Regions from separate parts of the Streptomyces sp. NPDC028305 genome, predicted to be linked through region 4. Evidence: riboswitches for the same ligand, from Rfam matches in the RefSeq annotation. Region 4 holds a riboswitch; each other region holds the start of a gene.
The links. A riboswitch is a leader RNA that binds a small molecule or an ion and turns the genes downstream of it on or off. The one in region 4 is predicted to bind cyclic di-AMP.

Region 1 (7,077 bases), on a different contig from region 4:
CAGGTAGTCGAAGGGCAGCTCGTACGCCTCGCCGACGAGCGGCTGGACGTTGGCGACCTTGCGGTCCTGGTCGATGGTCGTCACTCGGCCGGTGAGGACCTCCGCCTTGGGGAGCACACGCCGCAGCGGGACCACGACGTGGCGCGGGGAGATGCTGCCGGCCGCAGCTTCTGGAAGGAAGGGCTGGTACGTCATGTACGAGCGGGGGTCGACGACCGTGACGGTCGCCTCGCCGTACCGCATCTTCTTCAGAATGCGGCGCGCCGCGTACAGGCCTACGTACCCACCGCCTACAACGAGGATCCTGGGACGCTCCGTGGTGCTCATGATTCGAGTATCCAGCACCCTCCGGGGGGTGCCTCGTGAGCCCCTTCACAAGCTTGTTGAGGGGGTCTGCTACACTCCGCCGCCCCCGTGACACACGCCATACCCGCCGAGGGGAACCACCAGGGTCGCCGACGCGTTGACAGCCCCGCTGATCTGCGCTTGCGAGTGAACGCGGGAGTAGACCACCGGGGTCCGCGGCCTCGCCGTCACACGCCTGAAACAACCTCCGGGAGGGCCGTCCGGCGGGAGCGTCCGCCGAAACCACCCACGAAGGAGTCTCAGCCGTCACACCCGGCGGCCACCAGGCAATTTTTTCATGTGAAGCTTTTCACGAACTTTTTGCCGGGCCCGTCTCCACGGGCCCCTCACACGGGGTCCACACACCCTCCGGGCGGCCCTCAGAGCCCCGTCAGGCGATGCTCCAGGCGATGCCGTCGAGGATGTCGTGCTCGCTCACCACGACCTCCCGGGCCCCGCATCGCTCCATGATCGTAAGCAGCACGAGCGCCCCTGAGGCGATCACATCCACCCGGCCCTCGTGCATCACCGGGATCGCCGCCCGCTCGGCGTGCGTCGAGCCGATCAGCTTGTCCGTGATCTCGCGGACCTGGTCGAGGGAGACGCGCGAGTGGTGGATGGCGGAGGAGTCGTACTCCGAGAGCCCCAGCGCGATGCCGGCGACGGTGGTGACCGAGCCCGCCAGCCCGACCAGACTACCCGCCCCCCGGATCGGCACCGTCTCCTCGACGAGATCCAGGGCCCGCTCGATGTCGGCCCTTATGGCGGCGATCTGACCGACCGCCGGCGGATCGGTGATCCGGCCGTCCACGACCAGATGACGCTCCGTCATCCGCACACAGCCGATGTCCACGCTGCGCGCGGCCCGTACCCGTTCGTCGCCGACCACGAACTCCGTCGAGCCGCCGCCGATGTCCACGACCAGATACGGCCGGGCGAAGCCCTCGCGGTCGGTCAGCTCCTTGGTGGCGCCCGTGAAGGAGAACTCCGCCTCCTGGTCGCCGCTGATCACCTCGGGCTCCACGCCCAGGAACGCCACGACCCCGCGCACGAACTCCTCGCGGTTCTCGGCGTCGCGGGAGGCGGAGGTGGCGACGAAGCGGACCCGCTCGACGCCGAGCCCGCCGATCACCTCCGCGTACTCACGGCAGGCCGCGAAGGTGCGCTCCAGGGCCTCGGGGGCCAGCCGCCCGGTGCGGTCCACGCCCTGGCCGAGCCGGACGATCCGCATCCGGCGGTCCAGCTCGGTGATCCGCCCGGTGGCCGGATCGGCGTCGGCCACCAGCAGCCGGATCGAGTTGGTGCCGCAGTCCACGGCCGCGACGCGGGTCATGCTCTGTCCCCCGCGTCCTCTTCGGCGTCCGTCGCCCCGCCGCACGGCGTCACGCACGGCCCCTTCGCCCACCACTTCGGCAGCAGGGCGATGGCCTCGTCCCCGAGCGGGTTGACGCCGGGGCCCGCGGCGAGGGAGTGGGCCACGAGGACATGCAGACACTTCACCCGGTCCGGCATGCCGCCGGCGCTCGGGAACCCCTCCAGCACCTCGATCGCGTCGCGGCGCGCGAGATAGTCCTCATGGGCCGCCCGGTAGGCGTCGGCCAGCCCGGGGTCGGCGGCCAGCCGTGCCGACATGTCCTTCATCACGCCCTCGGCCTCCAGCGTGCCGATCGCCGAGGCGGCGCGCGGGCACGTCAGGTAGTAAAGGGTCGGGAAGGGCGAGCCGTCCTCGAGCCGCGGCGCGGTCTCGACGACGTCCGGGTTGCCGCAGGGGCAGCGGTGCGCGACGGCGCGCAGCCCGCGCGGCAGGCGGTTCAGCTGCTCCTTGACGGCGGCGATGTCCGCGTCGGTGGGCGCGGTGGGCTCCGTCTGCGGAGGAGGCGTGTCCATGGGTGGGATGTTCTCTTCGATCGGTTCGGACCGGCCGCCCGGGGCGGCCGGTTTCTTCGGTCAGCGCCCGGCGCGGCCCGCGTGGTCCGTCGCGTCCGCCTGGTCGGCTTTATCCGCCTTGTCAGCTTTATCGACGCTGTCCCACATGTTGCTGTACCAGGGGCGGTCGGCCGCGCCCTGGTCGGACGAGCGCTCGGTCTCGCCGCCGCCGTCGACCACGCTGTAGCCGGTCTCCCCCGGCCGCGTGAAGTGCAGCCGCTCGCGGGCCTGCTGCTCGACGTACGCCGGGTCCTGGAGCCTGGCCTTCTGCTCCAGCAGCTTCTTGACGTCCGCGCGCTCCTTCTCGGCCTGGCGCCGCTGTTCGGAGATGTCCGAGCGCTGCGAGATGTACTGCCGCATCGGATAGGCGAGGGCCACCACGAGCGAGCAGACGACCAGCGCGAGGAGCGCGGCCCGGCCGGTGAGACGGCTGCGGCGGCGCCGGATACGGGCGCGGTAGACGCGGGCGGCGGCGTGCTCGCCGAACGCCCTCAGCCTGGTCGCGGTGGAGAACCGATCCCGATCCGCCGGCACGTCGCCTCCCCGGTCATGACTTCGCTGTGTACGCCGTCCCCGGCCACGGTACGGGACCGGGGCCGGGGACGGCGGTCAGACTCGGCGGGGCTCAGCCCTTGACGACCGCGCCCTTGAAGCGCGGGAAGGCGGAGCGGCCCGCGTACACCGCCGCGTCGTCGAGGATCTCCTCGATGCGCAGCAGCTGGTTGTACTTGGCCACGCGCTCGGAGCGGGCGGGGGCACCGGTCTTGATCTGGCCGCAGTTGGTGGCGACGGCCAGGTCGGCGATGGTGACGTCCTCGGTCTCGCCGGAGCGGTGCGACATCATGCACTTGAAGCCGTTGCGCTGGGCCAGCTCGACCGCGTCCAGGGTCTCGGTCAGCGAGCCGATCTGGTTGACCTTGACCAGCAGCGAGTTCGCGGTGCCGCTCTCGATACCGCGGGCCAGCCGCTCCGGGTTGGTGACGAACAGGTCGTCGCCGACCAGCTGGACCTTGTCACCGAGCTGGTCGGTGATCGTCTTCCAGCCGTCCCAGTCCTCCTCGTTCAGCGGGTCCTCGATGGAGACCAGCGGGTACGCGTCGACCAGCTCGGCGTAGTACGCGGTCATCTCGGCGGCGCTGCGCGCCTTGCCCTCGAACGTGTAGGTGCCGTCCTTGTAGAACTCGGAGGCGGCCACGTCGAGCGCCAGCGCGATGTCCTGGCCCGGCTGGTAGCCGGCCTTCTTGATCGCCTCGACGATCAGGTCGAGGGCGTCGCGGTTGGAGCTCAGGTTCGGGGCGAAGCCGCCCTCGTCGCCGAGGCCGGTGGACAGGCCCCGCTCCTTCAGCACGGACTTCAGGGTGTGGTACACCTCGGTGCCCCAGCGCAGCGCCTCGGAGAAGGACTCCGCGCCGATCGGCGCGATCATGAACTCCTGGATGTCCACGTTGGAGTCGGCGTGCGAGCCGCCGTTGAGGATGTTCATCATCGGGACCGGCAGCAGGTGGGCGTTCGGCCCGCCGAGGTACCGGAAGAGCGGGAGGTCGGAGGCCTCGGACGCGGCGTGCGCCACGGCGAGCGAGACGCCGAGGATGGCGTTGGCGCCGAGCGAGGACTTGTCCGGGGTGGCGTCCAGGTCGAACATCGCCTGGTCGATCAGGCGCTGCTCGGTGGCGTCGTAGCCGACGAGCTCCGGACCGATCTGCTCGATGACGGCGAGGACGGCCTTCTCGACACCCTTGCCGCCGTAACGGTTCTTGTCACCGTCGCGGAGTTCGAGGGCCTCGAAGGCACCGGTGGACGCACCGGAGGGCACGGCGGCACGGCCGGTGCTGCCGTCGTCGAGGCCGACCTCGACCTCGACCGTGGGGTTGCCTCGCGAGTCGAGGATCTCGCGAGCTACGACGACGTCGATGGACGGCACGAGGTTCTCCTTCGTATGGGTCTGTCGTTCTCCGGCATGAGCCTAACGGGCCCGGGGGCCGGGCCCGACGAAGCCCCGGCGGGGCGCGCCTCAGGTGGGGGGGCGGCGCGCCCGGCCGGGGCGGTCCTCGGGGATGTCGGGGTCGCGGTCGCCGGGCTGGGGGGAACGGTCCCGGCGGGGGGTCAGCCGAGGTGGAGCTGCTGGCCCGGGTAGATGAGGTTGGCGTCCTCGACGATGTCCTTGTTCAGCTCGAAGAGCTTCTTCCAGCCGCCCTTGACGTGGTGCGCCTCGGCGATCTTGGAGAGGGTGTCGCCGGACTTGACCTTGTACTCGCCGTCGCCCTTCTTGAACGTGTGGCGGGCCTCACCGCGCGCGGCGTGCTGACCCTCGCCGCGGGGCTGCGCCTTCGGCTTGGCGGGCTGGGCGGGCTTGGCAGGCTGGGCCGGCTTCGCGGGCTGGGCCGGCTTGGCAGGCTGGGCCGGCTTCGAGGACTGCGTGGTGGAGCTGGAGGGGGTCGGGGTGCCGCTGGTGGTCAGCCCCGTGCCGCACACCGGCCAGGCGCCCTTGCCCTGCCCGGCCAGGACCTTCTCGGCTATCTGGATCTGCTGGTCCTTGGTGGCCAGGTCGGCGCGGGAGGCGAAGGACGTACCGCCGTACGCGGCCCAGGTGGAGTTGGTGAACTGGAGGCCGCCGTAGAAGCCGTTGCCCGTGTTGATGGACCAGTTGCCGCCGGACTCGCACTGCGCGACCTTGTCCCACTGGGCGGTGGTCGCGGCCGAGGCGGAGGTGGCCCCCAGGATCGGTGCGGCGATGGCCGCACCGGCGACGCCGGCGAGTGCGGCGATGCGGGTGACCTTCGAGGGACGGCGGTGCTTACCCTTGTCGTTACGCATGTTCGTTCCTCACCGACGCCTACGAGGTGAGCTGTCGGGTTCGGACGTGAGTTGCCCGGCCGGACGCGGCTGACCGCGTCCGTCTTCACCCCTAGCCGACCGAGCCCGTCTCCGGGCCGCCGCGGCACCTACCTTGGGTCCCCCGCTCCTGCCTTCGGCGCTGACGCGTCTGGTTCCCCCCGACCGCCGGCAGGACTCGGCGTGACGATCGACGGTGCCCGCGGTAGCGAGCGGGAAGACGTTAAACACACCTTCCGATGAGGTTCAAACCCCCATATCTCAGCGAAGGCGGCCCGATCCGCACCCAGCCGTCCCACATCTACGCAGGTGAGGCCGGGTACGGAAAGATCGGACAGGAGGCACAGGCCGGGCGATGTGACGAGATGTATGTCTCACTGCCGCCAGATCGGGCATTTCACCCCGAACTGCCGCTACCTCGCGCTGAGATCGAGACGCTGACCAGGGTGGATGAGGCCGGGGTTGCCCCCGATGAGCGATTTGTCGCTCTGGTACAGCCGGGCCCAGTCTCCGTTGGCCTCCTGCCCGTCCACGGTGTCTGACGAGGCGTCATCGGTGCGCACGCTGGAGTCCTCGCGGCCGAGGGGCGGAAGCGTGATCTCGGTGCGGCCCTCGCCGCCGCGCGAGGCGTGCCGCCCGGAGGGCCGCGCCTCGTCCGACGCGTCCCCGGACTCGCCCTCCTGGGCGTCGGGTGCGCCGCGGTGGCGGCCGGTGGGCGCGGAGGAGTCCTCGTCGACCTTGTCGCCCTTGGCGCCCTTGTCGGCGCCGGAGGGCGCGCCGCCCTCCCCGCGGGACGTCTCGTCGGCGGCGCGGTCGGAGTCGCCGGACTTGCCGTGGCCCTTCCCGTCGGAAGCGCCATCGACCGCGCTGCCGTCCGCGCCGTCGCCGGTCGCGGAGGGATCCGGCGTCCCGGTCTTGTCGGACTTACCGGACTCCTCCGAGTTATCGGATTCACGGGAGTTATCGGACTGACCGGAATTACCGGACGATTCCCCCGTCTTGGAGTCGTCGATCCCCGTGGGCTCCTCCGAATCCTTGGCCTCCGGCCCGCCCTTGCCGCCGGAGTTCCCGTCCAGCGCGTCGCCGAGGTCGGCGAGCCCGGCACCCAGCGCACAGCTCGGCCAGGCGTCCGGCCCGCGGTCGCCGAGGATCGCCTGGGCGATGGCTATCTGCTGGGAGCGGCTGGCGAGGTCGGGGCGCGGGGCGTACTGCTGGCCGCCGTACTTCTTCCACATGTCCAAGGTGATCTGGAGACCGCCGTAGAAGCCATTGCCTCCGTTGGCGCTCCACATCCCGCCGCTCTCGCACTCGGCGACGCGGTCCCAGGTCTGGGCTTCCGCGGCCTGGGCGCTGACGGCGCCGAAGAGCGGCATGGCGATGCCCGCGCCGGTCACCCCCGCTGCGAGCACGATTGCCGGAGCCTGACGGGGGCGGCGGTGTCGACCGTTCCCGGAGCGCATGCGTTCTGCCTCTCGTGTGGCGGCTGAGTCGTCGGTCGAAACATAGCGACGCCATACGATCATCACAAGCAGATGTATCCCAGGTCACGCAGCGATCACGTGACTGACGTTATGTCACCTATGCCCCGCTCCCGAGGCGTTGCCGGGCCCTGCCGCCGGCCCTGCTTCCGGCCCGACCCCGGCGACCGGGCCCCAGGTCACGGGCAGTTCGCGCAGCCCCCGCATGATCAGGCCGCCGCGCCGGCGCACATCCTCCGGCTCCACCGCGAGCCGCAGATCCGGCAGGCGCCGCAGCAGGGTGCCAATGGCGGTCTGGGCCTCCAGCCGGGCCAGCGGAGCGCCCAGGCAGTAGTGGATGCCATGGCCGTACCCGAGGTGCTGGTTGTCGGTGCGCGAGAGATCGAGCACATCGGGTGCGTCGAAGCGCTCGGGGTCCCGGTCGGCGGCGGCGAGCACCACCAGCACCGGCTCGCCCGCGGCGATCCGCTCGCCGCCGATCACCACGGGTTCGGTG
Region 2 (7,077 bases), on a different contig from region 4:
TGTTCACTTAATTCCTCCCGGTGGGTGTCTGCCGCGGAATCGCGGACATCGACGTCAACGAAGTAAATCTGCAAAAGCTTCGGGCTGGCTTTCACCTTCACTCGTCCGGCATAATTAGTCCCTCCTTTGCCTCGCTCGCCTTGCGGCTTCAGTGAAAGAAATGGGCCGGTCGGAGCACAGGTGAGAGGTGGGGGTGAAGTCCTTTATGCGAAATGCGAAAAAGGCCTCGTCAACCCCGTCCGGTAGCGGAATCCCCCCGTCCGGGTTGTTCGACGGGCCGAACGAGTGATATATCCGAGCATCCCGACGCAGGACTGAGTGAGGTACGGCCCACAGACGGCTTCGCCCGAACCGCACGCGCGTCCTGTGTTCGCGCCGCTACGGTAAGTGCGCGAGGAAGTCGCCGGGGGGACGGCGAGCGGACGGCCGGGAGGCGGGAGGAGACAGACATGGGGCACTCACGAGCGGGCGCGGGTGGCGGCGGGCCCGCCGAGCATCTGGACGGGCTGCTCGCCCGCGCGCAGAACGGCTTCGAGATCGACGAGGCGGTGCTGGGCCGGGCCCGCGACGCCCTGATGCACCAGTCCGAGCTGCGTTCCTGCCGGCAGTGCAACGAGCCCTCCGGCCCGCTCGGCTACAGCACCTACCGCCATATCTTCCTGCTCCCCGACGGCAGCAGCCTGCTGCTGTGGGAGCTGGAGCACAACACCGGCCAGGACCACCGTCCCCTCTTCGAGCTCTACGCCGACGAGGACGCCCTGGCCCTGGCCGAGCGCCGGGTGCACGAGCGGATCGGCGGCGCCCGCTGGGACGAGCTGGAGGGGTTACCGCTTTGGCTGCCCGAGCAACTGCTGCACGCGGTCGCGCCGGTGGAGACCCCGCGCGCGTACGTGGCCGACAACTCGGCCGACCACGCCCGCCGCGTCCTGCGCCGCGCGGAGAACCCCGACCGCCCCGGAGCGGCCACCGAGCAACTGCTCTCCACGGCGTTCGCCCATGACATCGCTCTGGCCCCGAAGCCGCGCCGCCGCTCCGGCGGCCCCGACGCCACCTGGTGCCGCTTCTACGAGCACGCGTTCCTCCTGGCCGGCGGGGACGAGATCGTGCTGTGGGAGCTGGAGCACAACCTGACCGCCGACGGGCGGCTGGTGTGCGAGGTGTATCTCGACGAGGTCTCCGCCGAGCTGGCGGCGGACCGCCACGCCCGGGCGCTCGGCGTTGACCTCTGACTTCTCCCGCGCGCACCCACCTGGCCGACACCGACTCGCACGCCGCCCCGCCGACCCGGAGCCTGGTGGGGTGGCGTAAGAGGAGCAGAGGACCAGGGGAAAGCGAGAGCGACCGGTGCGGGTGCGAGGGAGCAGGGCTCGTACGGGCGCCCGTACGAGCCCGCTCAAGGGACCGCGTACAAGGCGGCGTACGAGACCGCGTACGCGACCGCGCGCACCCGGGCGCGGGGAACCGCGCGCGGACGGGCCCCGCGCGGGCGACGAGGCGCCCGGGGGCGCCGCAGGCCGCCGCTTCGCGCCCTGGCTCCCCGGCATCCTGATCGCGGGCGGGATCGCCTTCGACCTCGGCACCCCGCCCCAGTACACGGCCGCCCCCTTCCTCGCCGCCGCCCCGCTCGTCGCCGCTCCGTTCTACTCGCCGCGGCTGACGGCCGTCACCGCGGCCGTAGCGGTCGCCGCCGCCTGCCTGCTGGCCGAGTTCCACGGCGTCGGGGACTGGGCCCAGGCGGCCACCGAGGTCGCCACCGTCGTGACGGTCGCCCTGCTGGCCCTCCTCACCAACCACGTCATCCACCGCGGCGGCCGGCGGCTGGCCTCGGCGCGCGGCATCGCGGAGGCGGCCCAGCGCGCCGTCCTGCCCGCGCCGCCCGCCCGCCTCGCCGGCCTGGACGTCGCGGCCCGCTACGTGGCCGCGGAGCGCGATGCCGCGATCGGCGGCGACCTCTACGCCGTGCAGGACACCCCGCACGGCGTACGGATGCTCATCGGCGACGTACGGGGCAAGGGGCTGGGGGCGGTCGAGGTGGTCGCGATCACCATCGGCGCCTTCCGGGAGGCCGCCGAGCAGGAGGCGACGCTGGAGGGGCTCGCGCTGCGCCTGGAGCGGGCGTTGCAGCGGGAGCGGGCCCGGCGGGGCGACATCGAACAGTCCGAGGGGTTCATCACGGCGGTGCTCGCCGAGATCCCCCGCGGCGACTCCCTCCTCCGCCTCATCAACCGCGGCCACCCGGCGCCTCTCCTGCTGCACGCCGACGGCTCGGTGTGCAGCCCCGAGCCCGAAGTACCGGCGCTGCCGCTGGGGATGGGCGACCTGGGGGCGTGGCCGGACCGGGTGGAGGAGCTGCCGTTCGCCGAAGGGGTGACCCTGCTGCTGTTCACCGACGGCGTGAGCGAGGCGCGCGACGAGCGGGGCGTGTTCTACGACCCGGCGGTCCGGCTGCGCGGCCTCGGCTTCACCGGACCGGTGGAGTTGCTCGACGCGTTGGTCGCGGACGTGGAGCGGCACACGGGCGGCGGGACCGCGGACGACATGGCGCTGCTGGCGCTGCGCCGCTCCCCGGTGACGCCCGGCACCGCGCCTTAACACGCTCCGTAGCGGACCATGATCATTACGGATAACGATTGACGCACGATCAGGTCGAGGGCGTTTCCGGGTGCGCTTGGACAGCCGCCGACTCGCCCTCATCTGTCCCATGTTCGGCGTTAAGTTCACCTCAAAGGTTCCTCTGATTCCCGGGAACGGCTTGGAATCAGGTCACGCCTTCTATTAACGTTCGATAACGCAGCGCGGTCGTCACAACCGCCGCAAGAGGCGGCACCGCGCGCCGTCGCCGAATCCCGCACGCACGGCAGCACCCAGCAGCAGAGCGACAACAGCAACACCAAGGGAACCGGGGAACCACCAACCTTGGGGTGAATCGGGTCGAACCTGACCCGTAGGAGACCTTCCTGCTCCGAACCCGTCAGCTAACCCGGTAGGCGAGAGGGAAGGAAAGGAGTGCGCCCGCGTGGCGTCCAACAGGTCTGCCCTTGAAGAAGCTCCGACCCGCCGGTCCGGTGTCGACACCGGTACCGGGACCGCGGTCCGCTACGGCTCCTGGTTCGAACCGGCCGCCAAGGCGGGGGCCGACCAGGACACCGAGACCTGGGAGGAGTGGAATCCCACCGAGGAGTCCATAGCCCCCGTACGCGGCAAGCACCGCGTCCCCAAGCAGCGCGGCGGCACCATGGCCCGCAGCGGCGCCGTCCTCGGCGTCGGCGTGATCGCGGCGGTCGGCGCCGGCGGGATGGCGACCGCCAAGGACCGCCCCAAGGCCCCCATATCCATGCCGGACCTGGCGCACGTCGCCGGTCAGGTGCAGGACGCCCTCCCCGACGCCAAGGACCTGCCCGGCATCGGCGCGCTGTTCTCCGACTCCGGTTCCGACTCCGACGGCTCCACCACCGCCACCCCCCTCTCCACGGCCGGCCTGACCTCCGAGGACGAGGAGAACGGCGCCACCGACGCGGGCGAGGCACTGCGCGCCCGCATCCTCCAGCAGGCCGAGAACCAGCAGAACGCCGCCGACGAGTCGCAGCGCGACGCCGCGGCCGACGCCGCCGCCAAGCAGGCCGCCGAGAAGGCCGCCACCGCTGCCAAGAAGGCCTCCGACGCGGAGGCGAAGCGCAAGGCCGAGGCCGAGGCCAAGAAGAAGGCCGCCGAGGCGGAGGCCAAGCGGAAGGCGGAGGAGGCGGCCAGGAAGAAGGCCGAGGCCGAGCGCCTGGCCAAGCTCGCCGCCCAGTACACCCTGCCCGTCGCCTCGTACACCCTGACCGCGTCGTTCGGCCAGGCCGGCGACATGTGGTCGGCCGACCACACCGGCCAGGATTTCGCCGCCCCGACCGGCACCCCGGTCAAGGCGGTCCACGGCGGCACCATCACCTCGGCCGGGTGGGCCGGTTCGTACGGCTACCGCATCGTGCTCAAGCTGAACGACGGCACCGAGATCTGGTACTGCCACCTGTCGTCGATGGTCCGTACGTCGGGCTCGGTGACGACGGGCGAGGTCATCGGCCGCGTCGGCGCCACGGGCAACGTGACCGGCCCGCACCTCCACCTGGAGGTCCGCCCGGGCGGCGGCAGCCCGATCAACCCGATGCCCTGGCTCCGCGACCACGGCCTGACCCCGTGACCGCCGCGCTCCCGTCCCCGCAGGCCCTATAGACCGGTCCGACCGGTCCGGCCCCCGCACCCCGGCGGCCTTGGCGCTCTCTCCCCCCTTGACGCCAAGGTCGCCGGTTTTTTTCGCGAGGGTGAACCCGCTCAGGGATGGGAATACGCCCTTCCGCCACCGCGCTGAAATAACGCATGGCTGACAACAAGCAGACCGACAACCGCAAGCAGCTCGGGGACCTGTCCGTGTTCCCTCTGTCACTCGGCGGGAACGTCTTCGGCTGGACGGCGGACGAGGCCGAGTCCTTCGCCGTGCTCGACGCCTACGTGGCGGCGGGCGGCAACTTCATCGACACCGCGGACGTCTACTCCGCGTGGGTGCCGGGCAACTCGGGCGGGGAGTCCGAGACCATCCTCGGCAACTGGTTCGCCTCCCGCGGCAACCGCGCCGACATCGTCCTCGCGACCAAGGTCGGGGCCGGTGTCCCGACCCCCCGCGGCCTGTCCGCCGCGGCGATCAAGACGGGCGTCGACGAGTCCCTGAAGCGTCTGCGCACCGACTACATCGACCTTTACTACACGCACTACGACGACACCTCGGTGCCGGTGGAGGAGATCATCTCCACGCTGGACGAGCTGGTGAAGGCGGGCAAGGTCCGCCAGATCGCGGCCTCCAACATCTCCGCCGAGCGACTCGAGGCGTCCCTGGACTTCTCGGCGAAGGAGGGCCTGGCCCGCTACGTGGCCCTCCAGCCGCACTACAACCTGGTCTCCCGCGACACCTTCGAGGGCCCGCTCGCCGATGTCGCCGCCCGCCACGGCGTGGCGACCGTCCCGTACTACGCCCTCGCGTCCGGCTTCCTCACCGGCAAGTACCGCCCCGGCGCCAGGGTCGACAGCGCCCGGGCCGAGGGCGCGGCCAAGTACCTGGACACCGAGCGCGGCCAGAAGGTCCTCGCCGCCCTCGACGACGTGGCGGCCAACCACGGCGCCCAGCACGCGACGGTCGCCCTGGCCTGGCTCGCGGCCCAGCCGACGGTCGTGGCCCCGATCGCGAGCGCGCGTACGGTGGACCAGCTGCCGGCGCTGCTGGCGGTGGCGGAGCTGAAGCTGACGGCGGAGGAGCTGGCGCTGCTGACGTCGGCGTCGGAGTAAGGCCGCGGCTTCCGCAGAGCACAAACGGCGGGGAGGCCCTGACGCCTCCCCGCCGCACAGAAGCTCATCACGCCCCTCAGGCCGGGGCGGCCGCCCCGGCACTCCGCCGATCGGCGGCGGCCCAGGACGCGGCGGCGACCCCGCCGGCCACGGTGAGGACGGACGGCCAGGCACCCAGCTTCTTGGCCAGCGGATGCGACCCGGCGAAGGCCGCCACGTACAGCCCGCTCAGCGCCGCGGCCGTCCCGGTCCCCGCCTTCTGCCGCCACCCACGCGCGGCCACCACCCCGGCCGCCGCCAGGGCCACCCCACCCAGCTGCCGCTTCTTGGTCCAGCGCGCGACCCCGTACCCGCCGACGAGCCCGCCCGCGGCCACCACACCTGCCGGAATTCCGGCCATGACCTCTTACCTCCACTGTGAGGGTCCAGTGCCTCGACCCTATGCCCGGCGCGGCGGCCGTACGCGCCGACGAGGTCATGATCAAGCACCGACTCCGCAACAGCTCCGGGCCACTACCTCCCCACGCGCCAACTGAGCACGGCGCGCGGCCCGCTCCCCCCGGACAGCCTGGTGCCGAACGCCCCGCCGCCGTCCGTGCTGAAGCTGTTCATCCCGCTGTACGGAACGCCGAAGGTCAGCCGGGTCGCGTGCCCATTGCGCCAGCTCGCGTCGCAGTTCTTCGCCGTGTACTCGACACTGCCCGCGACCCCCCGGAGCGACCCCGCCCGGGACCGCGCCCTGAACCCGCCGTCCTGCCCCTTGCCCAGGGTCGCCGAGGGCCGCTTGACGAATTTCCCCGCCGTCAGCCCGTAGTCGGTGCGCACCAGCCGACACCCCGAAGCGTTGTGCATACGCACCTCGAACCGGCGGCCCCGCGCCTCCTCCCGCCCCCCTTCACCGACCGCCACCGCGGACCCGCAGACGGCGGCCGACACCGCGACCACCGCCCCGGTCACCACAGCTGCGGCCCAACGCGTCAGTGTCCTCATGGCGGCCTCCTCCTCATCTCCCAGGTGCCACCACGATGCCGACCCCCGCCGAAACCCCACCGGACCGACACGACCCCCTGCCCCGCATGGCGGTCAACGGGCGGCGGCCCGCACCCCGGCGTCAAGCGCCCCCCACCCAATCCACGTAACCCTCGTGCTGGATGAACATCTCGACGATGTTCCCCTCGTCATCCCAAGCCCGCCGCTCATTCCCGAACTCCTGCAGCCGCTGAGTCCACGAGAGCGGAATCCCCGGAACTCGAAGGTGACCATCCCGCCCGCCTCCACATCCACCTCCCGCTCCACCAGCCCCTCGACGAAGGCCACAGCGGCGGTGGCGCCGTGAATCTCCTACCTGAAGTCTTCGGTGTCCTCGCCGTCCTCATCGACGAGCGTCATGTCGATCAGGTCCTTCACCTGCCACATCGCGCGGCCCTCCCCCTCGTGTGGTTCTCATGAGGCCACACGACACTGACATCGTGACCGACAACGCCTTCGTGATCATCTCCGGCCTGCCGGCCAGCGGGAAGAGCACCCTGTCCCACGGCCTCGGCGACCACCTGGGATGGCCAGTCATCGACAAGGACGCCATCCTGGAGACCCTCTTCGATTCTCTCGGCACCGGTGGCCGCACATGGCGCCACCAACTCAGCCGCGCAAGCGACGACATCCTCTTCACCATCGCCGCCCGGGCCCAACACGCCGTCCTCGACAACTGGTGGCACCACGACACCGCACCCGAACGGCTGCGTCGGCTCAATGCCCGCCTGA
Region 3 (7,077 bases), on a different contig from region 4:
CCGGCGCCGATGACGGCGACGGAGCCCGGGGCGAGCAGCCGCTGTACGGAGCGGGCCTCGGCGCGCTGCTCGCGGGCGCGCATGACGGCCAGGGAGCGGTCGGTGGGTTCGAGGTCGAGCTCCAGCCGGACGACGCCGTCCTCGAAGCTGCGCTTCTGGGTGAAGCCCGCATCCGTGAACACCTTGATCATCTTGGTGTTGGCGGGCAGCACCTCGGCGGCGAAACGGCGGATGCCGCGCTCGCGGGCGACGGCGGCGATGTGCTCGAGCAGGGCGGAGGCCACCCCGCGGCCCTGGTGGGCGTCCTGGACGAGGAAGGCGACCTCGGCCTCGTCGGCCGGGCCCGTCGCGGCCAGGCCCTGGCCGTCGATCCGGTCGTAGCGGACGGTGGCGATGAACTCGTCCCCGACCGTGGCGGCCAGGCCCACCCGGTCGACGTAGTCGTGGTGCGTGAAGCGGTGGACGTCGCGATCGGAGAGCCGGGGGTAGGGCGCGAAGAAGCGGTAGTACTTGGACTCGTCCGAGACCCGTTCGTAGAAGCTGACCAGGCGCTGTGCGTCGTCGGCGGTGATCGGGCGGATCTGGGCGGTACCGCCGTCGCGGAGCACCACGTCGGCCTCCCAGTGGGCCGGATAGGCGTGGGTGTCGGACGGGGGCCGCATGGGGCCCAGCCTACGGCGCGGGTGGAGAGGGGTCCGGACATCCGAATGGCGGACCCCTCTTGCGTGAAGAGGAGGTGTCGAGGGAAGGTCCGTATCGGACCCGTACGGGCACGCTCGGGCCCACTCGGACACCTTCCGGGCAGACCCAGACACCGACACCGTATGATTTGGTCTAGACAACAACCACACCGCTTCTGAAGGGCAACACCATGGCTGAGCGCCGCGTCAACATCGGCTGGGCCGAGGGCCTGCACGCCCGCCCCGCGTCGATCTTCGTCCGGGCGGCCACCGCCTCCGGCGTCCCCATCACGATCGCCAAGGCGGACGGCACCCCGGTCAACGCCGCGTCCATGCTCGCGGTGCTCGGCCTCGGCGCCCAGGGCGGCGAGGAGGTCGTCCTCGCCTCGGAGGCGGATGACGCCGAGGTCGCGCTCGACCGTCTGGCCAAGCTGGTCGGCGAGGGGCTCGAGGAGCTGCCGGAGACCGTCTGACTGGCTCCGGCTCCGCCGTCGGCGGATCGATTCGGCACGGCCGCGCAGCGCGGCCGCGGTGCCCCATTCCGGGCGACCGCGGCCGCGTTGTTTTATGTTTTCCGCCCGCGCTCCGCACACACCACCTGAATACGGGGACACGAAATCAGCGGCCACGGAAATCCACGGCCGCGACACATCGGCGATAATTCCAAGAAGTTGTATACGGGGCCGCTGTTAATTCCGCGCGCCCGCATTGTTTACGGAATGTTTCGAAGTCCTCACGCGGGGGGGACGGCGCAGCCGGTATTCCGACATCGAGCGCTCGGCGTGAGCCGCGGCGAGCGTCCGGGCGCGGTCGGCGTCGCCCCGCGCCACCGCGTCGACCAGCGCCCCGTGCTCGCTCCAGGACTCGACGGCCCTGAGCGAGAAGTCGGGGCGTCCGGGGCCGCCCGGGACGGGCGGCGCGGACCGGCGGGGCTCCACCGCGTACACCCAGGCGATCTTGCGCCGCAGCTGCACCAGCAGCCCGGCCAGGCTCGGGCTGCCGGACGCCTGGGCCAGCGTCTCGTGGAACCAGTCGCTCAGCGACCGCAGTTCGCCCAGCTGACCGCGCTGGGCCCGCTCCTGGCCCAGCCGGACCAGGCCGCGCAACACCTTCAGATGCGCCTCGGTGCGGCGCTGGGCGGCCCGGGCGGCGCCCAGCGGCTCCAGCAGCGCGCGGATGTCCAGCAGGTCGGCGGCCTCCCGGTCGGACGGCTGGGCCACGCATGCGCCCGCGTGCCGGCGGGTGGTCACGAAGCCCTCCGACTCCAGGGTGCGCAGGGCCTCGCGCACGGGCACACGCGAGACGCCGTACCGCCGGGCGAGGACTTCCTCGGTCAGCCGGCTGCCCGGCGCGAAGGTGCCGGAGACGATGTCGTCGCGGATCGCCGTACACACCGCGTGCGCCGAAATCCGGCGGCTGCCGTGGACCGCGGTCGTATCGCCGTTCACTTACGGTCCCGCATTGTCGAACCTCCGCCTTAATCTCCGCGAAACGCAGCCGATTGACGCGTGTTCAGCGACTCTATTCTAAGCGGCTGGAATTTCCGATGGGCGGGGGGATTTCATGGATATTTTTTGGCCAGGGCGAGCGGACGGACAGCGGGCGGACGGACAGACAGACAGACCGAAGGCCCCGGGTCCGTGGGACCGGGGCCTTCGGGCGGCGTGCGGTTGATCAGATGTTGACGCCGTGCGAGCGCAGATAGGCGACGGGGTCGATGTCCGAGCCGTAGTCCGGGCTCGTGCGGGCCTCGAAGTGCAGATGCGGCCCGGTGACGTTGCCCGTGGCGCCGGACAGGCCGATCTGCTGACCGGGGGTGACCGCCTGGCCGACGGAGACGCTGAGGGACGACAGATGCGCGTACTGGGTGTAGGTGCCGTCGTTCATCTTGATCACGATGTTGTTGCCGTACGCGCCGCCCCAGCCGGCCTCGACGACGGTGCCGGAGCCCACGGAGTGCACCGAGGTCCCGGACGCGGCGTGGAAGTCCACCCCGGTGTGGCTGCCGGAGGACCACAGGCCGCTGGAGGCCTGGTAGCTGGTGGAGAGGTACGAGCCGGAGACCGGCAGCACGAACATGTTCAGCCGCTTGCGCTCCGCCTCGCGCGCCGCGCGCTCCTTGGCCTCACGCTCCTGCTTGGCCTTCTTCGCGGCCGCCTCCGCCTTGCGCTTCGCCTCCGCGGCCAGCCGCGCGGCCTCCTTGCGGGCGTCGGCCTCGGCCTGCGCCTTGGCGGCGGCCTCCGCGGCGAAGGACTGCTGGGTCTCCGCCTGGGCGGCGACCTGGTCGGCGAGCTCGTCGCCCATGGCGACCGCCTGGCGCAGCCCGGTGTCCTCGGCGCCGCGCCCGTCGTCCGAGGCCGCGAGCGCCGGGGCGGCGAAGCCGGCGACCACGCCGGAGGCGGCCAGTGTGGCTATGCCCGCCAGGTTGGCGCCGGAGCGGGCGGTACGGGGGGCGCGTCCGGGGCGGCGGTGCTTCCCGGTGGTACGGGTGATCGCCATGAAGCGGCGCACTCCTTTCCTTCCCTCTCGCCTACCGGGTTAGCTGACGGGTTCGGAGCAGGAAGGTCTCCTACGGGCCCCTCGCCCCTCGCGGGGAAGGCGTCCGATTCACCCCTGGGAATCGCCCCTCCGGCGCCGCGGGCGGCAACGGGCGAGGCTGGTTCCCCGGTTCCCCTGGCTCGCGCCGTACGGGGATTCGGCGATGGTTGTCCGTGCCGCGGGCGCGGCGTGTCTCGGGCGGGCAACCGGACTGACGCTAAGCGGGACCGCTTTCGATCACCAAACGGTTCCGCTCTTTTGTTGGTTTCCCCACAGACACGCCCATCCAGATGGGCAACCTCTGCTATAAAGCGGGCGAAACGACCGGTGAAACGGCAACAAAAGGAAACCCCGGCGCCTGAAACGGCGCCAGGGTCCTTGTCCCGGCGGCCCGTTCGCCCAGCTCGCGAGGGCGGCCGGGCGCGTCGGCCTCACGTCAACCTGGGGTAAACCCCCGGGTCATCTCCAGGTCAGCCCTGGATGACGCTCACCTCGCCGATGCCGAGCTCCTTGACCGGCTCCTCGATCTTCGAGGCGTCGCCCACGAGCACCGTGACCAGCCTGTCGGGCGGGAAGGCGCTCACCACCGCGGCCGTCGCCTCCACCGTGCCGGTCTCCGCGAGGCGCGCGTACAGGTGCGCCTGGAAGTCGTCCGGCAGGTGCTGCTCGACCTGGTCGGCCAGCGTACCCGCGACCGCGGCCGCCGTCTCGTACTTCAGCGGGGCCACCCCGACGAGGTTCTGCACGGCGACATCGCGCTCGGCGTCCGTCAGGCCCTCCTCCTTGAGCGTGCCCAGCACCTTCCACAGGTCCTCCAGGGCGGGACCGGTGACCTCGGTGGCCACCGAGCCGCTGATGGCCAGCATCGCGGCGCCCGTGGCCCCTCCAGAGGCGTCCGGGGCCGCCGAGCGGAGCACCTGGCCGAAGGCGCGCACGCCGTAGGTGTAGCCCTTCTCCTCGCGCAGCACCCGGTCCAGCCGGGAGGTGAGGGTGCCGCCCAGGCAGTAGGTGCCCAGCACCTGGGCGGGCCAGATGCGGTCGTGGCGGTCGGCGCCGATCCGCCCGATGAGCAGCTGGGTCTGCACCGCGCCCGGCCGGTCGACGATGATCACCCGGCCGGTGTCATCGGCGGTGATCGGCGGCATGGAGCGGGGCTCGGCGGCGCCGCCCGTCCAGGCGCCGAGGGTGTCGGCCAGCGCCTTGTCGAGGTCGACGCCGGTCAGGTCGCCGACGACCACGGCGGTCGTGGTGGAGGGGCGGACATGCGTCTCGTAGAAGGCCCGCACGGCCGCGGCGTCGATGCCCTCGACGGTCTCCTGGGTGCCCTGGCGCGGGCGGGACATCCGGGACTCCGCCGGGAACAGCGTCTTGGACAGTGCCATCGAGGCGCGCCGGGCCGGATTGGCCAGCTCGTGCGGGATCTCGTCCAGGCGGTTGCGCACCAGCCGCTCGACCTCGCCCTCGGGGAAGGCGGGCGCGCGCAGCGCGTCGGCCAGCAGGCCGAGCGCCTTGGGCAGCCGGGAGACGGGGACCTCCAGGGACACGCGGAGGCCGGGGTGGTCGGCGTGTGCGTCCAGGGTGGCGCCGCAGCGCTCCAGCTCGGCGGCGAACTCCTCGGCGGTGTGCTTGTCGGTGCCCTCGGACAGCGCGCGGGCCATGATCGTGGCGATGCCGTCGAGCCCGGCCGGCTCGGCGTCCAGCGGGGCCGCGAGGTTGACCTCCACGGCCACGACCTGCTGGCCGGGGCGGTGGCAGCGCAGCACGGCCAGCCCGTTGGACAGCTCGGCGCGCTCGGGGGCCGGGAAGGCCCAGGGCTTGGCGGCGCCGCCCAGCGGCTGCGGGTGGAAGGTCATCGTGGTGGTGACGGCGTCGCTCACTGGGCCGACTCTCCTTCTGCGTCGTTGTCGTCGGCTGCCGCGTCGTTGTCCGTGTCCGTGACGGCGTCGGCCTCGGCCTGCTCGGCGCCCTGGAGCGGTTCGTACACCAGCACCGCGCGGTTGTCGGGGCGCAGCCTGGCCTGGGCCACGGCCCGCACCTCCTCGGCCGTCACCTGGAGCACGCGCTCCACGGCGGTCAGCGCCAGCTGCGGGTCGCCGAACAGCACCGCGAACCGGCACAGCTCGTCGGCGCGGCCGCCGACCGTGGCCAGCCGGTCCAGCCACTCGCGCTCCAGCTGGGCCTGGGCGCGCTCCATCTCCTCCGGGGTCGGCCCCTCCTCGGCGAACCGGGCCAGCTCCTCGTCGACCGCGGCCTCGATGTCGGGCACCTCCACGCCGCCCGAGGTCTTCACGTCCAGCCAGCCGAGTGAGGGGGCGCCGGACAGCCGCAGCAGGCCGAAGCCCGCGGCCACCGCCGTACGGTCGCGGCGCACCAGGCGGTTGTGCAGGCGGGAGGACTCCCCGCCGCCCAGGACGGTCAGCGCCAGGTCGGCTGCGTCGGCCTCGCGGGTGCCGTCGTGGGGCAGCCGGTAGGCGGCCATCAGGGCGCGGGCCGGGACCTCCTCCTCGACGACCTCGCGCAGCTGTCCGCCGATCACCTCCGGCAGGGTGCCGTCGCGGGGCGGGCGCTTGCCGTCGTGGGAGGGGATGGTGCCGAAGTACTTCTCGATCCAGGCAAGAGTCTGCTCGGGGTCGATGTCGCCCACGATCGCCAGCACCGCGTTGTTCGGCGCGTAGTACGTGCGGAAGAACTCGCGCGCGTCCTCCAGGGAGGCCGCGTCCAGGTCGGCCATCGAGCCGATCGGGGTGTGGTGGTACGGGTGGCCCTCGGGGTAGGCCATGCCGACCAGGCGCTCGAACGCGGTGCCGTACGGCACGTTGTCGTAGCGCTGGCGGCGCTCGTTCTTGACGACGTCGCGCTGGTTCTCCAGGCTCTCCTCGTCCAGCGCGGTCAGCAGCGAGCCCATGCGGTCCGCCTCGAGCCACAGCGCCAGCTCCACCTGGTGGGTCGGCATCGTCTCGAAGTAGTTGGTCCGCTCGAAGCTGGTCGTCCCGTTGAGCGAGCCGCCGGCGCCCTGCACCAGCTCGAAGTGGCCGTTCCCCTTCACCTGCGCCGAGCCCTGGAACATCAAGTGCTCGAAAAGGTGAGCCAGCCCGGTACGCCCCTTGACTTCGTGGCGCGAGCCGACGTCGTACCACAGGCAGACCGCCGCGACCGGGGTCAGGTGGTCTTCGGAGAGCACCACCCGCAGGCCGTTGGCCAGCCGGTGCTCGGTCGCTGTCAGGCCGCCGGAGCCGGCTTGTTCCGTGGCCGTGTGACCCATGGGCATGTACGTCCCTTCGATCGCGTGATGGAGCGCGTGCGAGCCGCGTGAAGTGCGGTCCTGTCACTGTATGCAAGCGCACGGACATCTGGCGAAGTTCCCGCCGGGCGAATCTCGCCGGCGGGCCGCCGGAACACCGCGCGAGCGGCTCCCGGCGCGCCCCCGGCGTGCCCCTGGGGCACCGCCCAGCGGTAGTCGGGGGAGCTCCCAAGACGGCTCCGCGGGGGCCCTGGGAACGGTCGGCGAGGGGGCGTTGACCATGGCCCGTTCCACACTTGTCTGCGGTCCGGTCCACAATGGTCGGCGTCAGATCCCGCCTCGGCAGTTGAAGGAGCCGCAAGCGCGATGGCCCGCCGCAGCACAAAGACCCCTCCGCCGGACGACTTCGAGGAGCGCATTCTCGACATCGACGTCGTCGACGAGATGCAGGGCTCCTTCCTTGAGTACGCGTACTCGGTCATCTACTCGCGCGCCCTTCCCGACGCCCGGGACGGGCTCAAGCCGGTGCACCGGCGCATCCTCTACCAGATGAACGAGATGGGCCTGCGGCCCGAGCGCGGCTTCGTGAAGTGCGCCCGGGTCGTCGGCGAGGTCATG
Region 4 (7,077 bases):
TCGCCGTCCCCTCCGTCTGCGCGCTGGGCGTCACCGCCGTGGCCGCCGCCTCCGTCAGCAACCTCGGAGACGACAAGAAGGACGCCAAGACCACGCAGGCCGCCGCGGACACCCCGCCGGTCAAGGCCTCGGTCGCCAACAGCAAGCTGGACACCCAGCTCGCCGCGGGCCTCGAGGACGCCGATGACTTCCGGGCCCGCGCCAGCCGCACCCAGGAGCGGATCGACCTCCGGGCGCGCCAGGCGGCGGAGAAGAAGCGCAAGATCGAGGAGGCCGCGCGCAAGGAAGCGCTGCGGCCGAAGTTCGCGCTGCCCGTCGCGCAGCACGGCCTGAGCGCCACCTACGGCCAGGCCGGCATCAACTGGATGTCGGTGCACACCGGCATCGACTTCCCGGTCAGCTACGGCACGCCGGTCATGGCCGCGACCGACGGCACCGTACGCACCCAGTGGAACGACGCCTACGGCAACATGGTCATAGTGACCAGCCCGGACGGCACCGAGACCTGGTACTGCCATCTGAGCAGCGCCAAGATCCGGGGCGGCACGGTGAAGGCCGGGGACGTCATCGCGTACTCCGGGAACTCCGGCAACTCCACCGGCCCGCACCTCCACTTCGAGGTGCACCCCGGCGGCGGTTCGGCCATAGACCCGCTCTCGTGGCTGCGCAGCCACGGCCTCGACCCGACGTAGGCGTAGGCGTACGCGGCCTAGGCGTCGCAGGCATAGGCGCCCTGGGCGGCGGCACCGCGGCCCGCGCGGGCCGCGGTGCACCCCCCTACAACTTCACAGCTTCTCTACCGGTGCGTATCTCAGCAGCAGCCGCTTCGGCTTCTCCCCTCCGAAGTCGATCGTCGCCTCCGCGTTGTCCCCGCTTCCCTTCACCGCGACCACGGTGCCGAGCCCGAACGCGTCATGGGTGACCCGGTCGCCGATGGCCAGCGCGACCACCGGCCGCTCCTTGGCCCGCCGCGTGGCGAAGCCGGCGGCCCCGGCGCCCGCCCTCGAACGCGACGAGGACAGCGAGGACGCGACCCCCGCGGCGGCCCCGATGGCCCCCATCGACGCCGACGGGGTGGCGGGCCCGGTGCGCTGCCAGCGCACATACTGGTCCGGGATCTCCTCCAGGAACCGCGACGGCGGGTTGTACGCGGGCTGCCCCCAGGCGCTGCGCATCGTCGACCGCGTCAGATAGAGCCGCTCACGCGCCCGCGTGATGCCGACATACGCCAGCCGCCGCTCCTCCTCCAGCTCCTTGGTCTGGCCGAGCGCACGCATATGCGGGAAGACCCCGTCCTCCATACCGCTGAGGAAGACCACCGGGAACTCCAGGCCCTTGGCGGTGTGCAGCGTCATCAGCGTGATGACCCCGGCGCCCTCGGCGTCGTCGTCCGGGATCTGGTCGGAGTCTGCGACGAGCGCGACCTGCTCCAGGAACTCCGCGAGCGTGCCCGGGGTCTCCTCGCCGCGATCCTGCTCGTACTCCAGGGCGACGGCCGCCAGCTCCTGGAGGTTCTCGATGCGGGTCTCGTCCTGCGGGTCCGTGGACGCCTGGAGCTCCGCCAGATAGCCCGTGCGCTCCAGCACCGCCTCGACCACGGTGGCCGGCCCCGCCCCCGACTCGGCGATCGTCCGCAACTCCTCCATCAGGACGTTGAACCGCTTCACCGCGTTGGCCGAGCGGGCCGCCATGCCGTATGCCTCGTCGACGCGGCGCAGCGCCTGCGGGAAGGTGATCTTCTCGCGCTGCGCCAGCGCGTCGATCATCGCCTCGGCGCGCTCGCCGATGCCGCGCTTCGGCACGTTCAGAATGCGGCGCAGCGGGACGGAGTCCTCCGGGTTGGCCAGCACCCGCAGATACGCCAGGACGTCACGGACCTCCTTGCGCTCGTAGAAGCGCACGCCGCCGACGACCTTGTACGGCAGGCCGACCCGGATGAAGACTTCCTCGAAGACACGGGACTGGGCGTTGGTCCGGTAGAAGACGGCGACGTCTCCGGACCTGGCGTCGCCCGCGTCCGTCAGCCGGTCGATCTCGTCGGCGACGAACTGCGCTTCGTCGTGCTCGGTGTCGGCCACATAGCCGGTGATGGTCGCCCCGGCGCCGGCGTCGGTCCACAGGTTCTTCGGGCGCCGGTTCTCATTGCGCTCGATGACGGCGTTGGCCGCGCTGAGGATCGTCTGGGTCGAGCGGTAGTTCTGCTCCAGGAGGATGGTCGTGGCGTCCGGGTAGTCCTCCTCGAACTGGAGGATGTTCCGGATCGTGGCGCCCCGGAAGGCGTAGATCGACTGGTCGGCGTCGCCCACCACGCACAGCTCGGCGGCCCCGAGCACCTCGCCCTCGTCCGCGCCGCCGTCCGCGGCGGCCACCGGGCCCGGCCCGACCAGCTCGCGCACCAGCGTGTACTGCGCGTGGTTGGTGTCCTGGTACTCGTCGACCAGGACGTGCCGGAAGCGGCGGCGGTAGTGCTCGGCGACGTCGGGGAACGCCTGGAGCAGATTGACCGTCGTCATGATGATGTCGTCGAAGTCGAGGGCGTTGGCCTCGCGCAGCCGCGACTGGTACATCACATACGCCTCGGCGAGCGTCTTCTCGAAGCCGTCCGCGGCCTGCCCGGCGAAGGTCTCCTCGTCGATCAGCTCGTTCTTCAGGTTCGAGATCTTGGCGCTGAAGGACTTGGGCGGATACCGCTTCGGGTCCAGGTCGAGATCCCGGCACACCAGCGCCATCAGCCGCTTGGAGTCCGCCGCGTCGTAGATCGAGAAGGAGGAGGTGAAGCCCAGCTTCTTGGACTCCCGGCGCAGGATGCGCACACAGGCGCTGTGGAAGGTCGACACCCACATGGCCTTCGCGCGCGGGCCGACCAGCTCCTCGACCCGCTCCTTCATCTCGCCCGCGGCCTTGTTGGTGAAGGTGATGGCGAGGATCTGGCCGGGGTGGACCCCGCGCGCGCCGAGCAGATACGCGATGCGGTGGGTGAGCACCCTGGTCTTGCCCGACCCGGCGCCCGCGACGATCAGCAGCGGCGAGCCGGTGTGCACCACGGCGGCCCGCTGCTGCTCGTTCATCCCCTCGAGCAGCGCGGACGTGTCCACCGCGGGCCGCGCCGCGCCGTCGCGGTAGTACGCCTCCCTGGGGACGGGCGCGTCGAACTTCCCGTCGAAGAGGTCGTGTGGAACGCCCTCAGCTGCGGGGTGGCCGTCGTCCTCGGGCGGCGGAGGCTCCTCGTCCGAGGGCCCGAGGTCCGCCAGGAAGCTGTCGTCAAAGAGGCTGCTCATCGCTCACCGAGTCTAGGCTGCCGCACTGACAGCGTACGTGCGGATGTCACGAAACGGTTTCGGGACAATTCGAACACCAGGCTTCACATGAGCCCCACAAGCCCACTACCGTCCTCGATCAGGCGGTCCGGAACCCGTCGGCGACCGCGTCGACACGGGCTGTCTCCGCCGAGTCCGGTCCCGCCGCGAGGCAGCCGGAGCCGGGGACCCAGAGGCACCACTGGGGTGAATCGGACCATGTGGCGACGTCGGCCGTCACCATCCGGTCCGTAGGGCAGCCTTCCGACGCCCGAACCCGACAGCTAACCCGGTAGGCGGTCCACGGAAGGAGTCGCCTCCCTTGGCGTCGCACCGCAAGCCGCGGACCCGAATACTGGACTCGGCCACCGGCCGCCGCACCGCCGTCGGCGTCACGACGGCCGCCCTCGCATCCGTCACCCTCCTCTCCCAGACGGCGAGCGCCGAGCCCGGCAAGCCGAAGCCGTCGGTCGAAGAGGTCAAGAAGAAGGTCGACACCCTCTACCACCAGGCGGAGTCCGCCACCCAGAGCTACAACGCGGCCAAGGAGCGCACCGGCCGGCAGCGCGCCAAGGTCGACCAGCTCCTGGACAGCGTCGCCAAGCGCACCGAGAAGCTGAACGAGGCGCGGCGCACCCTGGGCAGCCTCGCGGCCGCGCAGTACCGCAACGGCGGCATGGCCTCCAGCGCCGCGACGCTGCTGTTCGCCTCGGATCCGAAGGGCATCTTCGACCAGTCCCATCTGATGGACCGGCTGTCCAGCGGGCAGAAGAAGGCCGTCGACGACTTTCTGACCCAACAGGCCACGGCCGCCAAGGAGCGCACCAAGGCCAGTGAGAGCCTGGCCACGCTGACCCGCTCGCAACAGGAGCTGAAGACCCAGAAGCAGACCGTCCAGGGCAAGCTCACCCAGGCGCGCCAGTTGCTCTCGAAGCTGACCGCGGAGGAGAAGGCGCGGCTGGCGGCGATTGAGAAGAAGAAGGAAGAGGAGGCCCAGCGCAAGGCCGCGGAGCTGGCGCGGCAGCAGCGGGAGGCGGCGGCGAAGCGACAGCAGGAGCAGCAGGCGCAGCAGAAACAGCAGGAACAGGCGAGCGGCTCCAGCTCTTCGGGGTCCGCCGGCTCGTCCGGGTCTTCGGGTTCGTCGGGCTCCTCGGGCTCTTCGGGTTCCTCCAGTTCGCAGACCACCAAGGCCGACAAGGCCATCGCCTTCGCGCGTGCCCAGGTCGGCAAGCCGTACGTCTGGGGCGCGACCGGCCCCAACTCCTACGACTGCTCGGGGCTCACCCAGGCCGCCTGGAAGGCCGCCGGGGTCTCACTGCCGCGCACGACCTGGGACCAGGTGAAGGTCGGCACGCGGGTGTCGACCGCCGACCTCCAGCCGGGCGATCTCGTCTTCTTCTATGACGACATCAGCCATGTCGGCCTCTATATAGGCGACGGAATGATGATTCATGCCCCGAAGCCGGGTGATGTGGTGAAGAAGGCGCCGATCACCGAGATGCCGATCTACGGCAGCGTCCGGCCGGCGTAGCGGCTTCCCGGGTCCCGGAGGGCGGTCGGCCCACCGGGACCCGGAACCCGTCTCCCGGGACCCGGGAGACGGTGGCTCAGGTGCCGGGCTTGCGGCCGTACACGTAGACGTCGTCGCCGTTCCGCAGCAGGCTCCAGTACTTCTTGGCGTCCGCCTTGCGCATGTTCACGCAGCCGTGGGAGCCGGGCGGCGACCACACGCTCCCCGAGATGGAGTGGAAGGCCTGGCCGCCGTCGAAGAACTGGCTGTACGGCATCGGGACGTCGTAGATCGTCGACCAGTGGTCGATGTTCCGCCAGTAGATCTTCTTCAGCCCGACCCGGGTCTCATACCGGTCGCGGCCGGTGCGCACCGGCACCGGGCCGTACACCAGCCGCGAGCCGTCCTGGATCCAGCTCAGCTGGCGCGTGAGGTCCACACAGGCGATGCGGCCCTTGTTGGTGGGGCACTTCCTCGCCTTGTTCGGGTTGTGCCCGGCCGCCTTCTGCGTGTTGATCAGGTTCATCACGCCCCAGGTGACCGGTCCCGCATAGCCGATGGTCGGGCTGATGCCGTGGTTGACCTGGAACTTCTGGATCGCGAGGCAGTCCGCCCGCGACTGCCGCCCGTCCACCGGGCGGCCCAGGAACTTCTCCACCTTCTTCTGATACGGCCCCGTGCTCGTCGTGCACGACGAGGCGGCCTGCGCCGGAGTGGCCAGCGCCACCGCCAGCGGCACCACCATCCCCGCTACCCCCAAGGCCACGCCTGTCCGGCGGCCCCACGCCGCAAGTACCCCCACTATCCGCTCCCTTCGGCTGCCTTGCCCGATGAGACACACAGTGGGGACAAAAGGTTGCGCGGAACCTGACAGGAGCGGTCAGGCCCCAAGGGCGGTGCTCAGGGCGGTGCTCAGGTCCACAGGACGGCGACGAAGATGTTGGCCGTGGTCAGCAGCCCGACCGTGCCGAGGGCCGCGGCCTCCACCTTCTCGTCGTCGCGCTTCACATAGACCAGCCCCAGGATCACGATCAGCAGCGCCAGCTTCACGCCGATCTTGATGTTGTTGACGCTGTTGTCGTCGGCCTGGTTGAGCCCCACCAGCGCGGCGCCGGTCACCAGCATGGTGAGAGCGCCGTGCAGCATCCCCGGGGTCATCCGGCCCTCGCCCGCGCGCATCGGCTTCAGCTGCGCCAGGAAGCCGCCGAGCAGCGCGGCGATACCGACGATGTGCAGGCCGACGAAAACATTGATGAGGACGTCCATGACCTTGGAGCGTAGTTGGGCCCATATCAGCCCCCGGCAACCGGGTGGGCCACTATCGCCGCTTCGATCACGGCCGCCCTCGAGTCATCGGCGGCCCGGGCGCCGGGCGGTCGGTTACGGGCATCGGGGCGCCGAATCCGTCCACTCCCGTTCATCGCACCGCCCGCCCGCGGCCGCCCGCCTAGCTTCCTCCTCCAGGTGGCAGTCCGCCTCCCGTCAACCGAGGGTCCCCGCCTCATCGGCGGGCTGCCGCCTGCCCGACATCAAGCAACAAAGCACGCAACAGCACGCGAGAACGTGAAGGAAGGTGGCCGCCGCCGTGGCGTCGCACAGGAAGCCCAAGCAGCGCTCGCTCACCGCCGGCACCGCCTGGACAGCCGCCGCCATCGCCCTCGCGGGGGCCGCCACCACCGCCTTGAGCGGCACCGGCCACGCCGAGACCCGCCTCACCCCCGCCCAGGTGAGGGCGAAGGTGGACCAGTACCAGCGGGAGGCCGAGGAGGCCAACGAGAGATACAACGGCGCGAAGGTGAAAGCGGACCGGGCCCGCGAGTCGTTCGACGACCTGCGCGACGAGGCGGCCCGCCGGACGGCGCGGCTGAACGCCTCGCGCAACGCCCTGGGCGCCTACGCCACCGCCCAGTACCGCTCCGGCACCATCTCCCCGACCCTCCAGCTCGCGCTCTCCTCCTCCCCCGGGCAGTATCTGCGGCGCGCCTCACTCGCCGACCACGCGGGCAGCCGCCAGGCCGCCGCCGTCGCGGGGCTGGCCCGCCAGAGCCGGGAGTTACGCCAGGTGCGCGGCGAGGCGCAGGACCGGCTCGACCAGTTACGCGGCGCCCAGGCGGCGCTCGCCCGCCACCGGGGCGCCGCCCGTAAGAAGCTCGCCGCCGCCGAGGCCCTGCTCGACCAGCTGACCGGCGAACAGCGCCGCCGCTACGAGGCCCAGGGCGCCCACGGCGCGGACACCGGGCTCGGCACCGCCCCGTACGCCCCCGTCTCCGG

Region 1: another riboswitch for cyclic di-AMP. It lies ahead of ACZ4WQ_RS46215 (transglycosylase family protein); the one in region 4 lies ahead of ACZ4WQ_RS39125 (C40 family peptidase).
Region 2: another riboswitch for cyclic di-AMP. It lies ahead of ACZ4WQ_RS25430 (M23 family metallopeptidase); the one in region 4 lies ahead of ACZ4WQ_RS39125 (C40 family peptidase).
Region 3: another riboswitch for cyclic di-AMP. It lies ahead of ACZ4WQ_RS21450 (M23 family metallopeptidase); the one in region 4 lies ahead of ACZ4WQ_RS39125 (C40 family peptidase).

Annotation. Positions count from the first base shown of each region.
Region 1 covers NZ_JBVHTN010000016.1:35,854-42,930, reverse strand. Annotated here, with positions in the region: gene ACZ4WQ_RS46240 (NAD(P)/FAD-dependent oxidoreductase) at 1-327, opposite strand, end outside; gene ACZ4WQ_RS46235 (Ppx/GppA phosphatase family protein) at 737-1,678, opposite strand; gene ACZ4WQ_RS46230 (DUF501 domain-containing protein) at 1,675-2,232, opposite strand; gene ACZ4WQ_RS46225 (FtsB family cell division protein) at 2,293-2,805, opposite strand; gene eno (phosphopyruvate hydratase) at 2,897-4,192, opposite strand; gene ACZ4WQ_RS46215 (transglycosylase family protein) at 4,375-5,085, opposite strand; cyclic di-AMP (ydaO/yuaA leader) riboswitch at 5,087-5,255, opposite strand; gene ACZ4WQ_RS46210 (transglycosylase family protein) at 5,517-6,512, opposite strand; gene ACZ4WQ_RS46205 (cytochrome P450 family protein) at 6,678-7,077, opposite strand, start outside.
Region 2 covers NZ_JBVHTN010000006.1:30,088-37,164, reverse strand. Annotated here, with positions in the region: gene ACZ4WQ_RS25445 (hypothetical protein) at 1-7, opposite strand, end outside; gene ACZ4WQ_RS25440 (DUF6227 family protein) at 450-1,229, shown strand; gene ACZ4WQ_RS25435 (PP2C family protein-serine/threonine phosphatase) at 1,345-2,592, shown strand; cyclic di-AMP (ydaO/yuaA leader) riboswitch at 2,879-3,005, shown strand; gene ACZ4WQ_RS25430 (M23 family metallopeptidase) at 3,017-4,180, shown strand; gene ACZ4WQ_RS25425 (aldo/keto reductase) at 4,357-5,316, shown strand; gene ACZ4WQ_RS25420 (hypothetical protein) at 5,393-5,716, opposite strand; gene ACZ4WQ_RS25415 (hypothetical protein) at 5,830-6,306, opposite strand; gene ACZ4WQ_RS25410 (P-loop nucleotide/nucleoside kinase family protein) at 6,786-7,077, shown strand, end outside.
Region 3 covers NZ_JBVHTN010000005.1:99,665-106,741, reverse strand. Annotated here, with positions in the region: gene ACZ4WQ_RS21465 (bifunctional acetate--CoA ligase family protein/GNAT family N-acetyltransferase) at 1-662, opposite strand, end outside; gene ACZ4WQ_RS21460 (HPr family phosphocarrier protein) at 872-1,153, shown strand; gene ACZ4WQ_RS21455 (GntR family transcriptional regulator) at 1,370-2,128, opposite strand; gene ACZ4WQ_RS21450 (M23 family metallopeptidase) at 2,355-3,179, opposite strand; cyclic di-AMP (ydaO/yuaA leader) riboswitch at 3,193-3,391, opposite strand; gene ACZ4WQ_RS21445 (M16 family metallopeptidase) at 3,689-5,071, opposite strand; gene ACZ4WQ_RS21440 (M16 family metallopeptidase) at 5,092-6,486, opposite strand; gene ACZ4WQ_RS21435 (DNA topoisomerase (ATP-hydrolyzing) subunit A) at 6,826-7,077, shown strand, end outside.
Region 4 covers NZ_JBVHTN010000010.1:339,122-346,198, reverse strand. Annotated here, with positions in the region: gene ACZ4WQ_RS39135 (M23 family metallopeptidase) at 1-692, shown strand, start outside; gene pcrA (DNA helicase PcrA) at 786-3,278, opposite strand; cyclic di-AMP (ydaO/yuaA leader) riboswitch at 3,435-3,610, shown strand; gene ACZ4WQ_RS39125 (C40 family peptidase) at 3,619-4,827, shown strand; gene ACZ4WQ_RS39120 (L,D-transpeptidase) at 4,904-5,551, opposite strand; gene ACZ4WQ_RS39115 (hypothetical protein) at 5,719-6,072, opposite strand; gene ACZ4WQ_RS39110 (C40 family peptidase) at 6,392-7,077, shown strand, end outside.